DNA from 2 places in the Vibrio alfacsensis genome. Region 2 is predicted to be linked to the other one. Evidence: predicted binding sites of a transcription regulator. Region 2 holds the regulator's gene; the other holds the start of a gene.

Region 1 (8,065 bases), 380 kb from region 2:
TACATTGCTTAACAAGTTCGAAGCCCACTTTCTCATCACCCGCCATTAGAGCGCGGTATGGGAAAACTACGTCTACTTCATCTGCACCGTAAGCAACTGCTGCTTTTGTTTCTGCCACTGCGATTTCGATATCGTCGTTACCGTGTGGGAAGTTCGTTACGGTTGCAATACGAACGTCTGGTGTACCTTGCTCACGAAGTGTCTTCTTAGCAATAGGAATAAAGCGAGGGTAAATACAGATTGCAGCTGTGTTACCTACCGCAGATTTCGCGTCATGACATAGTGCGATCACTTTTGCATCAGTGTCGTCATCATTTAGCGTAGTTAGGTCCATTAGTTTAAGTGCACGTAGCGCTGCTGCTTTTAAATCGCTCATTTCTATCTCCGATCAATATTCAAAAAATTCACTGCTTAGCCTCACATCAACTCTCTAACTATAATCAAGAAGCAGACAGTGTGTGAAAATTTGGCTAATCAGTCTATTAATGAACGGACTTGGTTCCTTGAAGACTCGGCATAGTCAGCGAAAGTCATATGCCAATTGCTATCCTTGTCACCGCACAGTACCAGTTTGGCCTATGGCACAACAATCTATGATTGCGGTGTCTTTAATATCACATCACACAGTAAAACGCTTTAAAGATGTGATATTGGAGGGCAATTCATTTGCCCATCGAATACGTAATATTCACTTTGTGATTAAATCATCATCATAACCACAACGTCATGAGTACTACATTATAGAGTTTCACCGCAAAACTGTAGCACCAAATAGAGCGCAAACGGTTTGTATCTCAAAATTTCAGTCCTATTCCATCAACGGAACAAGCCGTTAACGTCGAGCTCTGTCCAGTCAATTTTATAGGCCTAAAAACGAAAAATGCCCCGCAGCAATTTCTTGCTACAGGGCATGATTTAAAACGGCGTCTATATATTAAGAACCGATTCTAATTAAAGAGCTGCAAGGCTAAGGCAGAAGCCTGCAATAGTCGCTGCCATTAGGTTAGACAACGTACCAGCAAGAACGGCTTTAATACCCATGCGAGCGATATCTGAGCGACGGTTTGGTGCAAGGCTACCTAGACCACCAAGTAGGATCGCGATAGAAGAAAGGTTCGCGAAGCCACATAGTGCGAATGAGATGATAGCCGTTGTCTTCTCAGACATTACTTCACCAGTTGCCGCAACAACTTGAGCGCCTTCACCTAGGTAAGGTGTGAAGTTCAAGTAAGCAACGAATTCGTTGATAACGAGTTTCTGACCGATGAAAGAACCTGCAACAATTGCTTCGTCCCAAGGAACACCGATTAGGAATGCTAGTGGAGAGAACGCATAACCTAGGATCAGCTCTAGTGTTAGTTCAGGCATACCGAACCAACCACCGATGCCACCTAGCATACCGTTGATAAGAGCAATTAGACCTACGAATGCGATTAGCATTGCACCTACGTTTAGCGCAAGTTGTAGACCAGAAGCCGCACCGCCCGCTGCTGCGTCGATTACGTTAGCTGGTTTGTCGTCGCCACCGTCCATTGCTTCTTCGATATCTTCATGAGGCTTATCTGTCTCAGGGTGAAGAATCTTAGCAAATAGTAGACCACCAGGTGCTGCCATGAATGACGCTGCTACTAGGTACTCTAGAGGAACACCCATTGAAGCGTAACCTGCTAGTACACCACCAGCTACAGATGCTAGACCACCACACATTACTGCGAATAGCTCAGATTGAGTCATTTTTGGTACGAATGGACGAACAACTAGAGGTGCTTCAGTTTGACCTACGAAAATGTTAGCAGCTGCTGACATTGATTCCGCACGAGAAGTGCCTAGCGCTTTTTGTAGTGCACCACCAAGAATCTTGATAACCCACTGCATTGCGCCAATGTAGTAAAGAACAGAAATCAGTGCTGAGAAGAAGATCAGAGTAGGAAGAACGCGGAATGCGAAGATGAAACCGCCGCCACCGAATACTTCGAACATCTTGTCAGAAACAAGACCACCGAATAGGAATGATGAACCGTTGTTACCGTAGTTGATAACGTTAGAAACACCAGTAGAGAAACCGTTTAGTAGATCACGGCCCCAAGGTACATAAAGAACAAATGCACCTAATGCGAATTGGATAGCAAATGCGCCACCCACGGTTCTTAAGTTGATAGCTTTGCGGTTATTAGAAAATGCAAATGCAATAGCAATAAGCACTACCATACCGACTAGGCTCATAAACAGGCTCATAGTTTATGACTTCCTTATAAGTTATTTATTGGCGTGTTACAAAATGGAGCTATAAAGCGGGGCCAATTATACTCATGCAAAATCAATAAAAGTAATGCTACGTTCACACTTTCCTATTGGCTTCATCATTGATTTACCCCCTTTTGTGACGAACATCACAATCAAAAGGAAAACGTTTTCTATTTTAAACAGCATATTTAGATTTTATTCACATATAGAAAAAGCAGAATTGCTATTTTCCCACAGCTGAGCCGCAACCGTTTGCTTGTTAAGCGTATGTAATTGAGACAACTCATTCAACACATGAATAGCTTTGGCCGGATGATTCGGTTCCCCCTGATAGCCAAATATAGGCATATCAGGGGCATCTGTTTCTATAATCATGTGTTTAAGCGGCAACTTTTGAATAGCCTCACGTGTTTTATTGGCTCTTGGGTAAGTAATAATGCCACCAACACCGATAAAAAAATCTAATCGAACCCATTCCATCGCCTGCTGATAACTGCCAGAAAAAGCATGCAGCACGCCACCTTTAGGTAATTTTGCCGTTTTGACCATTTGAATAAGTCGATTGTGTGCTTTTCGACTATGAAGAATGACGGGCAGTTTGAATTTTCGCGCCAACTCAAACTGCAACTCAAGAGCTCGTTCTTGAAGATCGACAGGAACATTGGTGGCAAAATCTAAACCACACTCTCCAATTGCGACACACTGCTCACCGGCTAGTGATAACTGCCGATCCAATTCCGCTAAGTGTTGCTCAAAATTATGCTGGAGAAAGTAAGGGTGAAAACCCAAGGCGTAGTAAATACCCGGATATTGGTTGGCTATCGTTTGAATGCGAGACCAATTGCTTGGCCCTACTGAGGGAATCAATATGCGCTCCACTCCTTGCTCACGAGCCAGTTCATAGTGATGACTAAAATCATCTTGGAACACATCAAAATCAAAATGGCAGTGAGTATCAAACAGTTTCATTTTTCGACTTCTCTTGCGCTTTCTTATGGGTAGTGAATGTTTCATGTGCTGGATCTTTTTTATACGGCACGCAACTGCGTTTTTGATCCGGCGTTAACCCCATCTCTTTACACCAATCATCGTAGCGTTTGAGTCCTTTCTTAAACCAATTCATTTCTCACCTTTCCCTACGCCAAATAAAAAGCCGCCCTGAGCTAAGTGTATAGCTAAGGGCGGCTTCGAATCTAATTTGTTTTATCGAGCAGTTTCGTATTGATTAGTGTTCACGCGTCGCACGGAAATCAACATCAGGGAAACGCTCTTGCGCAAGGTTTAGGTTAACCATTGTCGGTGCAATGTAGGTGAGGTTATCACCACCATCTAGCGCTAGGTTCGCTTGGTTCTTGCGTTGGAACTCGTCCAATTTCTTCGCATCACCACACTCAACCCAACGTGCTGTTGCAACGTTAACACCCTCGTAGATCGCTTCAACGTTGTATTCTGACTTCAAACGAGCCACAACCACGTCAAACTGAAGCACACCAACTGCACCTACAATTAGGTCGTTGTTTTGTAGTGGACGGAATACCTGTACCGCCCCTTCTTCAGACAGCTGAACCAAGCCTTTAAGTAGCTGCTTCTGCTTCAATGGATCTTTTAGACGAATACGACGGAATAGCTCCGGTGCAAAGTTTGGAATACCAGAGAACTTCAGTGATTCACCTTGGGTAAACGTATCACCAATTTGGATCGTACCGTGGTTATGTAAACCGATGATATCACCTGCGTAAGCATTCTCAGCACGCGAACGGTCACCAGCCATGAAAGTTACCGCATCAGAGATACTGACTTGCTTACCAAGACGAACGTGGTTCATCTTCATACCCTGCGTGTACGTGCCTGATACAATACGCATAAATGCAATGCGGTCACGGTGTTTAGGATCCATGTTTGCTTGGATCTTAAATACGAAGCCAGAGAACTTATCCTCTGTTGCTTCTACATCACGCTCAACCGCTTGACGAGTTTTCGGCGCAGGCGCCCACTCAGTCAGGCCATCTAGCATGTGGTCTACACCGAAGTTACCCAATGCCGTACCAAAGTAAACTGGTGTCAACTCACCTTTTAAGAACAACTCAAGATCAAACTCTGGACATGCGCCCATGACCAACTCAAGCTCTTCACGTACACTTTCTGCAAGGCTCTCACCGACTTTTTCATCAAGTTCTGGGTTATCCAAACCTTTGATGATGCGTACTTCTTGGATCTCGTGGCCGTGACCTGATTCATACAGAACCGTTTCATCGCGGTGAATGTGGTAAACACCTTTAAACTCTTTACCACAACCGATTGGCCAAGTGATTGGCGCACACATCATGCCCAATTCGTTTTCAACTTCGTCCAATACTTCCATTGGATCACGAACGTCACGGTCCAGTTTGTTCATGAAAGTCACGATTGGCGTGTCGCGAAGACGCGTAACTTCCATTAACTTACGAGTACGATCCTCGACACCTTTCGCCGCATCGATAACCATCAAACACGAGTCAACCGCAGTCAGTGTACGGTAAGTATCTTCCGAGAAGTCTTCGTGTCCAGGAGTATCAAGTAGGTTTACCAGACAATCATTGTAAGGGAACTGCATCACAGAAGTAGTAACCGAGATACCACGTTCCTTTTCCATTTCCATCCAGTCTGATTTTGCGTGCTGTGCGTTACCACGACCTTTAACCGTACCTGCTTTTTGGATTGCGTTTCCGAATAACAGTACTTTTTCAGTAATGGTGGTTTTACCCGCATCCGGGTGAGAAATAATAGCGAATGTTCTACGTTTAGAAACTTCGCCTAGAAAAGGTGTATTTGACATGAAATTGATCTTCTTTGATGTCTGGATACTTGCTTAAAAACAAAGCAAGCTTTTTTGATTCAATATTGCGCGGTATTGTCCCCTATTATTGCGCTAGGGGCAACTTTCCTTAATGCTGATAAAGGAGTCTTAATAGAAGAAGAGATAACTCATGATTATCGCATCTTCTTTACCATTACCTGTTTTGGCTGGGTAATAACCGTAACGACGGTCCACCTCATTAAAACCAGCTTGATCGTAAATATGGATAGCGGGCAAATTGCTTTCACGCACTTCCAACCAAGCACTCTCAGCTTTGGCTTGTTCGCAGTAATCTAGAAAGGCATCAAGCAGCTTTTGTCCCAATCCTTTCCCTTGCTGACTCGGTGCAATAGCAATATTAAGCAAGGTCACTTCACCGACAATATTCTGCCCATAAAAGTAACCCACCACCTTGCCTGCATCCGTCATCACATGATGACATGCACCTCGGCTAGATAAGTCACGAACGAGCGACTCGGCCCAAGGATGAGTATGAGCCTGTTGTTCAATTTGCCATACTTGATCTAAGTGTTCAGCGCTCATCGTTGTAATTTCAATCGTCACGCGTCTGCTCCATTAAGAATATGAACAAATCTGCTGCCATAAGGCGCGGCGCTGTTCGTTGTTACCATCAATGTCTTTTAACAGCGGCGAAGTCAGCTGTTTAGCATTAATACTCATATCGGCCTCACAGCCAGCAAACCACACCCATTCCAAATCATGTTCACCCAAAGATGATAAACGCTCTGGCTCTAGGTGCAGCGCATCATCAAGTGAGAGCTTGATACTTTTTAGCACCCGCTCAAACATCAATGCTGTCTCATTTTCTGGACACATTGGTGAAACCAATAGGAGTTTACAAGAACTTTGCAAACGTAACATTGGCACTTGATAGTTTTCCAACCTATCTGGATGGATCAACTCCCATGTGCTGATCCCCATTTCATTTAAATACTGTTTCTCGTTTATTGACATTTTTTGTCACCTAATTGAACGAGGCAATGCTACCAAATAATCGCATGTAAAGTCAGAGGTGTTATGAAGCTTTTCCAAACAATCACTATTGCACTGCTAATCTCGACCACCAGCTTCGTTACGTTTGCTAAGAACAATGATGATAACTGGGAACTGATTGCTCAAAAAACCGTTAACTTTCAAAACGAGACAGATACTGTAGAGCTCAACGGTCTATTTAAAAATCGCCAGTTCAGCAAAATCAAGATGAAGTGCATTCAAGGCACCATGAACATCAAAAACATGAAAGTCATCATGACTGATGGTAGTGAGAAAGAGCTTAAAACCATGACGGGAACATTGACTAAAGGCATGTCAACACGAGCTTGGACTTTACCAGGCTCTGAAGATGCCAAACTCAAGCGTATTGATATGGAGTACAAAAGCTGGGGCAACATGACACTCAATGCAGCTGGTGTAAGTAAAAAAGCAAAAATCGAAATTTGGGGCAAAAAGCGCCTCCAAGAGCAAGATTAGATCACTTTTCCTCTGTTAGTAATCAAAACAGAGCATACTTAAAAACCAGTTCTGCTTAAAATCTAAGTCTCAAAAACAAAGCCCGCTATTTCCTGCGGGCTTTGTAATTCAATCTTCGTGATTATAAATCAGCAAACTCTGGTGAATAATCGATACGGCCAGAACGCCCGTCGCACTGACCTTCTGCCAATTCTGCTACGCGGAACGCACCTTGGGGCACTTCCCATGCGCAATCAAAGCCCATCTCTTCTGCTGCTTTAAAGCCTTGACGTGCATAGTAATCAGGATCGCCTAGTACGACACAAACTGGGTAACCGAAATCACGCAGAGAATCAAAACCCTCTTTGATCATCTCAGCAGCAATACCTTGACGGCGGAAATCTTCATGTACAGCCAAGGGTGCAAGCCCCTGCCACGACAAATCTTCACCGTTCAAGGTCACTGGGCTAAACAGCGCGTGACCAATGACTTCACCTTCATCGGTGCATGCCACCAAAGACAAAGTAAGTTTACCATTTTCACGTAAACGCATTACCAAATTCGCTTCGGCTTCCGTTGGGAATGTCTGCTTAAGAAGACGATCGATCGTTAAAATGTCTGCCGGTGCCTCAGTTCGAATAAGCATTCTTCACTCCGCTTTCTTGCACTGGTTCTTGGACACCTTTTTGGACAAAATCTGCCAATTGGTTCAGTGCCACTTGCATGGTTTTCGGTAGTTGCTCCAAGTCGACACTGTCCATTAGGTTCTTCACTTCTAACCCAAGCTCAGTATCACCTTCAATAGAAAGACGACGTTGGAAGAACAGCGTGTCAGGGTCTTCTTTACGGCCCGCAATCAACACCAAATCATTGAGGTTGCCACTAAAGCTCACATCTTCTTGAACGGGCTTATCTGCTACCACCAACTTCTCATCTTGGTAACTAATGTACCAAGCTAAGTTCAAGTCTTTAATTGCTACTTTTAGCCACTTATCTTCAAGAAACTCAAAATCGCCATCTTCCAAGGCTTCTTTGAATACCATTTTAAGCCCTTCTAACAAGGCTTTTTTCTGAACAGTTTGCGGCAATAACTGGACTGGAGATCGCAAAATTGAAGCTGCATTCTTTACTAGTTGACTGCGAATCTTGTTTAACACGCTAATTATCCGTTACTTTGTCATAAGGTTGTTTATCTTACGCAATAGAGTAATACCAGTACCTGTTATGTATCAAGAAAACTATTTGTTTTAGAAATGGGCGGTTACGCCAACTGTTGCGTCGATTTTTTGACCTTGTCTGAATTATTGACGCTGAGACATCGAGAAACGCTTTTATAACGTATGGTTCAAAGTTATAGTTATCAAAATAGCGTTTTTATTACACGGACGAATAATCAGGCTCATTGGAGATCGGTAACCCCTTAATGCCTTCCCAACAATTACAACATTGGTTTGCAACGCTTACCTCAAATAGCCCATTCTTTTTTGCCATTCTTGATAACAAACACAGTTATCG
Region 2 (8,065 bases):
TCCAAAATATGAGGAATGTTGCCACAAACCACATTTTTGTAGACCAAGCCATGGTGGTTATAAAACATAACCGAAGCCATGCCTCCCGGTTTGACCTGCTCCAATACCGTTTCCAGAGCGGGCTTTGGATCCACCAGCCACTCCATCACTGCGTGGAACATGACAAAATCCACCTGACTGTCCATATGTTCACCAATAGACTGGACAGGCGAATGAATCAGGCGATACTGCTCAAGCAAACCGTTTTTTTCAATATCCTGTTTTGCTAGCTGTAGCATTTCCGAAGATAGATCACATAACGCGACACGATGTCCGAGCTTAGCAAGCTTTTGCGACATTTGCGCTAAACCGCCCCCTGCATCTAAAACGTCTAGGGGTTGCTGGTCGGCGCCTAATTCACTTAGAATCTGTAGAAAATCTTCCCACACAATGATTTGCCGGATCTCCCCTTTATCGGAGCCGTAAATATTTTTTGCAAATTTGTGGGCGATATCGTCGAAATTGCGGTCTTCTGTCACTTCTGCTTGAGTTATCATAACGGATTGTGCCGCTATTCTGGCACAAGGAAAGCAGGAATAAAGAGGGTCACCCTCATTTTTATTATCAATTGATGTTTTTTCGGACTATTTATGTATGTTTGAGCTGAAAAAAGTTGTGACCGCACTGGTCATGCCCTTGCCCGCACTGCTACTCATTGGATTATTAGGTCTTGCTCTTATTAGTTTTACCGCCAAACGCAAAACAGGTTGCTTCATTGTTCTTCTCTCGTTTGTTGGTATCTTTATGGTTGCTTTCCAACCGATTTCGTCAAAATTATTGATGCCTCTAGAACGTGAATACAAAGCATTCTTACCCTCTTCTCAAAGCGTGGATTACGTGATGGTGCTTGGAAATGGGCATGTGGTCGATGATGAGATCCCACCAACATCTCAACTAAGCCGCACTGCACTCATGCGTTTAACCGAGGGAATTCGAATTTTGCGCATGTATCCGGGCGCGAAGCTCATCTTATCAGGCTATGACGGTGGGTCGGAAATTAGCCATGCACGTATGATGGCAAACGTCGCCTTAGCACTCGGCGTTGCGAAATCCGATATTATTCTACTGGAAGATGCTAAAGACACTTGGGAAGAGGCAAGACAAGCGGCAGCGTTTGTGAAGCAAAAAGAAGTCGTTTTGGTGACGTCTGCGAGTCATATGAAACGTGCACTCTATGAATTTCATGCAGCCGGAATTAAGCCTATCCCTGCACCAACGAACTACCTTGCTATCGATGAAATTCATCAACCTTGGGTCAAATACTCACCTAGAGCACGGTACTTAGAACAAACGGAAATTTATTGGCATGAGTATTTAGGCGGCCTTTGGCAAGAACTGAGAGACACGGTAGTGCAAACGCCAATGGTGGAAGTAGAGCAGCCCTAGCTGAATTCCGTTGAAAAACAATAGCTTTAATTTATTGAGCAACAACTGAAAGTTATTAAGCAATTGCTAAAAATCAGCAGTTACAAAAAAGGAGAGCATGCGCTCTCCTTTTTTATTTCGCGATAACGTTTTAATTTCGCAATAACTTTTTAATTTAATAGTAACTAGTCACCTGCGAACATGTAGCCTTCACCATGAACGGTCACAAAGATTTGTGGGTTCTTAGGATCAAACTCCATTTTAGCGCGCATACGTCGAATCAATACATCAATTGTACGATCATTTGGCGCATCCACTCTGTGGCTGATCATGTTCAAAATACGTTCGCGGCTTAACACCTGGTTTGGATACGAAGACAGTGCAACCAGCAGTTCGTATTCTGCTTTGGTTAACTTCACTGGCTCACCATTACGGCTTAGCGCACGACGCTGAATATCAAACGTCCACTCACCGAAGCGCACAATGTGCTCTTCATTGCTTTCATTCACGTTCTTTTGTGAACCATTGCGTGCCGCTGAGATACGCCACAATAAGTTCTTAACGCGAACCAATAATTCCCTTAACTCAAAAGGCTTTGTCACATAATCGTCTGCGCCCATTTCTAGGCCAACGATTTTGTCAATGCTATCCGTGCGTCCTGTCACTAATATGATGCCGATATCTGATTGGCTGCGTAATTCACGCGTAAGCATAAGACCGTCTTCACCGGGCAGGTTAATATCCAACATAATCAAGTCAACACCGCCACCTTGAAGCACTTCACGCATCTCTGCGCCACTTTCTGCTTCACTGACTTTGTAACCTTCATTTTGGAAGTAGCCCGCTAACTTACTACGAGTTACAACATCATCTTCTACGACTAATACGTGATAGCTCATTTACACCACTTTCTGTCTTTTTTATTCCAAGACGTATTCTATTCATAACTAGTAACATTTCTAGTCATAGATACATTAAAAAGCAAGATTTTGCGATTTTATTGATTCAAAGCAAGCTTATTTGTTGCCATTAATAACTAGGCATAATTACCCATAAACAATAACAATTATAGTTACTGCTATTCATTTTAATTGTTTACACTTAAGAGATTATACTCAAGTGACTTCAAGATGCCGCCTTAAGTGCATCATTTCAGGAGCAAAAAATGCAAGAAGTGAAAGCTTTTAACGAAAAACGCGCCGAAATTTACTGGTGGTTTTCTAGCCTATTCGCTAAAGAACTTACCGAAAAAGACCTAGAGAGCTACCACAGTGTTGAAATCCGAAGTTTTTTAGCTGGCCTAGGTGAAAACGAATCCCTAAAGACATCAGTCGATGCATTGGTCGATGCACTCAACCGACTTCAAGATCGTGAAGACGCTCAACTCGAACTTGCCGCAGACTTTTGTGAGCTATTTCTGAAAACAGAAAAACACGGAGCACTTCCATACGCTTCCATGTACATCGGTGAGTCGGGTCTTCTAAACGATAAGCCAGCAGAAGAAATGGAAAAACTCATGGCGGACTTTGGTGTTCAGGTCGATGAAAACCTGAAAGAACCAGCCGATCACCTTGCTGTAGAGCTCGACTTCTTAGGCAACATGATCATTCGCTCTAACGAACTCGAGCAAGAAAAACATATGGAAGAAGCATTCGTGGCACAAAACGACTTCATCCAAAAGCAACTGCTTACTTGGTTACCTATGTTTGCAGCAAAATGTAAGCAATTCGATGAGTTTGGCTTCTACGTTAGTGTTGCTCAAATGCTGATCGCTTTCTGTAAACTGGACAGCGACTACCTTCTTGGTGAATAATTGCGGGCTATTTTAGGGGGACTCGTCATACAGCCCCCTTATTTTATTCGTTTGTTTCTCACTGGTTCAGAGAAGTACAGTGAATTTAGCCGTTAAAATGTGACATAAAAAGCACAAAACCATCGCTGAATATGTTGCCAGCCTGCTCACATAGGTCTAAAATGTGAGCGCAAACGATTAAATATGATTTATATGTAAACCGCTGAAATATAGCGGTTTTTGTGTTTTATTACTCTGCTTGCTGAGCCATTCCTTGTATCACTAATCAAGGAATATATTTCTCAGCAACCAATGTCGCTACAAATCTTTTTATACCGATTTCGGAACAACCACTGCCGAACCTATCAGCGTTGCTTTTTCGTAACTGCTCAGTTTGCGCAAGACACTAAGCGCATGGTTGTCTTCACTACGGTATTCAGTAACTCGATACAGGACATCATTTATGGCCACAATTAAAGACGTTGCTCGCTTAGCCGGCGTTTCAACCACCACAGTGTCGCACGTAATTAACAAAACTCGTTTTGTTGCTGAGACCACTCAAGAAAAAGTAATGAAAGCGGTTGATGAGCTCAATTACGCGCCTAGTGCTGTTGCTCGCAGCTTAAAGTGTAACTCAACGCGCACTATCGGTATGTTGGTTACTCAGTCAACGAACCTTTTCTTCTCTGAAGTGATCGATGGCGTAGAAAGCTACTGTTACCGTCAAGGCTATACATTGATCCTGTGTAATACTGGTGGTATTTACGAGAAACAACGTGACTATATTCGCATGCTTGCAGAAAAGCGTGTCGATGGCATTTTAGTGATGTGTTCTGACCTAACGGAAGAACTACAAGAGATGCTAGACCGCCACGCAGACATCCCTAAAGTCGTGATGGACTGGGGCCCTGAAAGCTCAAAAGCAGATAAGATCATTGATAACTCGGAAGAAGGTGGCTATTTAGCGACTAAATATCTAATTGATAATGGTCATAGCGAAATTGCATGTTTAAGTGGTCATTTCGATAAAGCAGCATGTAAAGAGCGAATTGCTGGCTTTAGACGTGCAATGGCAGAAGCAAACCTTACCGTTAAAGAAGACTGGATTCTTGAGGGTAACTTTGAATGTGATACTGCCGTTCTTGCTGCAGATAACATTACTGCAATGGAAAAACGCCCGACTGCAGTATTCTGTTTTAATGACACCATGGCACTAGGCTTGATGAGCCGTCTGCAACAAAATGGCATCAAGATCCCTGAAGACATTTCTGTGATCGGTTACGACAACATCGAACTTGCTGAATACTTCTCTCCACCGCTAACGACGATTCACCAACCAAAACGTCGTGTAGGTAAAAACGCATTCGAGATCTTACTTGAACGTATTAAAGATAAAGAGCACGACAAACGTATTTTTGAAATGCAGCCAGAGATTGTAATACGTAGCACAGTAAGCAAGCTCAACTAATCAATAATGCAGCTAAGTAATAAGAACTAAGCAATAATGACCGATTTGAAGCGCTCCTTTTAAGGGGCGTTTTTTATGTTCTGAATCCACCCTTTCGTCCTATTTTCTAATCATATTGGATTGGATTTAGGCAAGTAACATTGCCATAGGTGAAGCGATGAGCAATTGACTAATTTCGGGGTAGACAGCCCAGAGCACTTCGCTATAACATACTGTTTTAATTCAATGTATTTGAATTCGTATTTATGGTGTTGATAGGCATATCTAACCAAGAGATATGAAATAACACTCATTAAATACCCCTTTTTAATTGAACTAATGTCACACTTCCATATTCAGGATGTGATGTTAATTCAATGAAAGCAGTATTCTGATACCGTCACGCACAGGGCAAACCATTCGAAAGAGTGGGACGCAAAGCTTCCGGCCTTAACTATTTGTTTTTGAAGACCGTTATTTTTTAAAAACGGCTGTTTTTTTGAAGACTGCTATTTTTGAAGACTATCGTTTTTAAAGACTGTTTTCGATGATGGTTATTTTCAATCATCGTCGTATCAGTAGAAGGTAGCGGGGTTACCGATGGCAAATATGCATTTAACGAGTTTACCCTTTAATGACATTATAACTGCATGCATTTGCTATTCTCTCGGACCTGATTTTTGGTGGCGTAATACTAATTACACCGAGATAACTCATCATGGATAAACCGATACTCAAAGACTCTATGAAGCTATTTGAGGCACTTGGTACGATCAAGTCGCGCTCAATGTTTGGTGGCTTCGGACTGTTTGCAGATGACACTATGTTTGCACTAGTTGTAAATCATCAATTGCACATCCGAGCGGATCAGAAAACTTCATCTACTTTCGAGACTCAAGGACTTAGACCTTACGTCTATAAAAAACGTGGCTTCCCAGTGGTAACGAAATACTATGCTATTTCTGACGAGCTATGGGATTCAACCGACAAAATCCTTGATGTTGCAAGGAAGTCTCTAGAAAGCGCCAAGCTTGAAAAAGAACAACAGGCAACAACAAAGCCTAACCGACTAAAAGATTTGCCAAACCTACGTTTAGCGACTGAACGCATGCTTAAAAAAGCAGGCATCGATTCGGTAGAGCAACTAGAGGACAAAGGCGCATTAAATGCGTACAAGGCAATTCAACAAACTCATGCATCTAGTGTAAGTTTGGAATTGCTTTGGGCCCTTGAGGGAGCGATCAATGGTACGCATTGGAGTGTAGTACCACAAGAACGCCGACAAGAACTCATGAATGGCCTTTCCTAATCCGCTTCATAAGATTTAAAACATAGCCGCAGTTTTACACTGCGGTTTTTTTTGAAATTTTTTTTCGCCCAGTTCTGTCTTATTCTTTAACAAGCTAAACGAGATGAATGATATGAATAAGAAACTGATTTTAGGGCTTATCCTACTCGCGGTAATCCTCCTTTTAGGTATCAACTTCGGCCAATACTTAACATTAGAAAATGCGAAAGCGCAGCAGGAAGCGTTGAATACTCTCATTGAGGAAAACTTCTTGCTTGCGGCAACAACCTATTTCTTCACCTATATTGCGATCACGGCGTTTTCAATCCCAGGAGCGGCCGTAGTCACCTTGCTTGGCGCTGCACTGTTTGGCTTTTGGACAAGTTTACTGCTCGTTTCGTTTGCCAGCACCATTGGTGCGACTATCGCTTTTCTCAGCAGCCGATACCTACTGCGTGAGTGGGTTCAAGATAAATTTGGCAATAAACTCAGCGCGATCAATCAAGGTGTTGAGAAAGATGGTGCGTTTTATCTATTTTCTTTGCGCTTGATTCCGGTATTCCCGTTTTTCCTCATCAACCTGCTTATGGGGTTAACGCCAATGGCCGTTACTCGATTCTATCTAACCAGCCAAATCGGTATGTTGCCAGGAACAGCAGTATACTTAAATGCGGGAACGCAATTGGCGACCATTGATAGCCTCTCTGGTATTGTATCGCCTACCGTATTAGCGTCGTTTGCCCTACTCGGCCTATTCCCCATCATCGCAAAATGGATTATGAATAAAATTCGTCCCGCTCAAGTACCCAATGGAAGCGCTTAATGAAAATATACATCGCGAAAAATCCAGCGGAAGCCCATATCGTTTGTGAGTTGCTTAAAACCGAGCAGATAGCGTGTGAGGTCAGAGGTGAGGGTATGTTCGGATTAAAAGGCGAGCTCCCTTTTAGCGATGATACAGACCCATATGTATGGCTCTTACATTCGCAGCAGAAGTTAAAAGCTGAAGCAGTGATTAAAGATTATCATAAACAAGCCGAACACGTTTACCAAGACTGGCAATGCCCAAATTGCTCTGAGCAAAATGAAGGGCAATTTGGAGCGTGCTGGCAATGTGGATATCAAATAGGGGAGCCATAATTGCTCCCCTATTTATTTTCATTCTCTGAACGATTTTTCTTTCTTTAAATCACAAGTCTTAAGCACTGAGGCTTTGCTGCTTAATAAACTCAATAGAATGCTGGTTGAAATCATCCGGACGCTCAACATTGCATACGTGGCCGCAATTAGGGATTTCACGCAATACACTCAGTTTATGTACCGCCACCATCTCTTTGACCGGTTTAATAAACATGTAGTCCCTATCTCCCATCAAGTATAGCGTTGGAATGGGCAATTCACGGTCTTTAAAGTACTTCATCAATGGGTTGACATCTGCAGCCAAAATAAACCAACGTTTGAATTCTTTTTGACACAATTTTTTTGCTTCTCGGATGAAGAGATGACGCGACTCACGCTGATTTTTTTGCGGCATAACAACATAAGCAAAGAGCTTATAAAGCCACATGTAAGGCAAAATATGCTTACCAAGATTCCCTAATCTGACCAAGATCTGTGAGCGGGTATTTAAACGAGTCACCGCACCACCTAAAACCATTGAACGCACTCGTTCAGAAGCCAACTCGGCAAGGTTGCGGACAATGATCGTCCCAAGAGACATTCCCACAAAGTGGGCAGATTGAATCTTCAGGTGATCAAGTACTTTCAGGATATCTTGTGTCACCGCCGTAAAGGTATAACGACTCGTGATCAGTTCTTTTAATAGTTGATTGGATTTCCCATGCCCACGCAGATCAATCAGTAACAAGTTAAAGTGTTGCTTATACGCTTTAATTTGTTTAAACCATATGGATGAACTGCCACCAGCACCATGAACAAACACAACCCACTCTTGGCTCGTTGGGTGCAAATAGGATTTGTGGAATAAAAGTGGCTCAGTCATGCGTGCGTGTTATCAACATACTTTGTAAACAAGAAAACGCATCGTACCACACTCCATTAAAGCAAAGTAATAAAGGCACCTAATTCGGTGCCTTTCGTTACAAATTTTATAGATTTTGCGTCAATTTAACGC

The links. Region 2 encodes PurR, which represses purine synthesis genes. Its sites were predicted from a motif close to TNANGNAAACGTTTNCNTNA; they were not measured.
Region 1: a site for PurR is predicted at 2,400-2,419, ahead of VA249_RS11235 (NupC/NupG family nucleoside CNT transporter). Genes of this name have one in related genera too.

What each region holds. Positions count from the first base shown of each region.
Region 1 covers NZ_AP024165.1:2,449,600-2,457,664, forward strand. Annotated here, with positions in the region: gene deoC (deoxyribose-phosphate aldolase) at 1-376, opposite strand, end outside; gene VA249_RS11235 (NupC/NupG family nucleoside CNT transporter) at 952-2,235, opposite strand; gene VA249_RS11240 (TatD family hydrolase) at 2,440-3,213, opposite strand; gene VA249_RS11245 (DUF5363 family protein) at 3,200-3,367, opposite strand; gene prfC (peptide chain release factor 3) at 3,470-5,059, opposite strand; gene rimI (ribosomal protein S18-alanine N-acetyltransferase) at 5,189-5,644, opposite strand; gene VA249_RS11260 (DNA polymerase III subunit psi) at 5,657-6,055, opposite strand; gene VA249_RS11265 (hypothetical protein) at 6,119-6,571, shown strand; gene VA249_RS11270 (GNAT family N-acetyltransferase) at 6,693-7,196, opposite strand; gene ubiT (ubiquinone anaerobic biosynthesis accessory factor UbiT) at 7,180-7,707, opposite strand; gene VA249_RS11280 (putative bifunctional diguanylate cyclase/phosphodiesterase) at 7,974-8,065, shown strand, end outside.
Region 2 covers NZ_AP024165.1:2,072,467-2,080,531, forward strand. Annotated here, with positions in the region: gene cmoM (tRNA uridine 5-oxyacetic acid(34) methyltransferase CmoM) at 1-518, opposite strand, end outside; gene elyC (envelope biogenesis factor ElyC) at 634-1,425, shown strand; gene torR (two-component system response regulator TorR) at 1,590-2,303, opposite strand; gene torD (molecular chaperone TorD) at 2,570-3,217, shown strand; gene purR (HTH-type transcriptional repressor PurR) at 3,660-4,664, shown strand; cyclic di-GMP riboswitch class I at 5,044-5,125, shown strand; gene VA249_RS09555 (TfoX/Sxy family DNA transformation protein) at 5,362-5,952, shown strand; gene VA249_RS09560 (TVP38/TMEM64 family protein) at 6,065-6,754, shown strand; gene VA249_RS09565 (putative signal transducing protein) at 6,754-7,071, shown strand; gene VA249_RS09570 (alpha/beta fold hydrolase) at 7,130-7,933, opposite strand; gene glgA (glycogen synthase GlgA) at 8,054-8,065, opposite strand, start outside.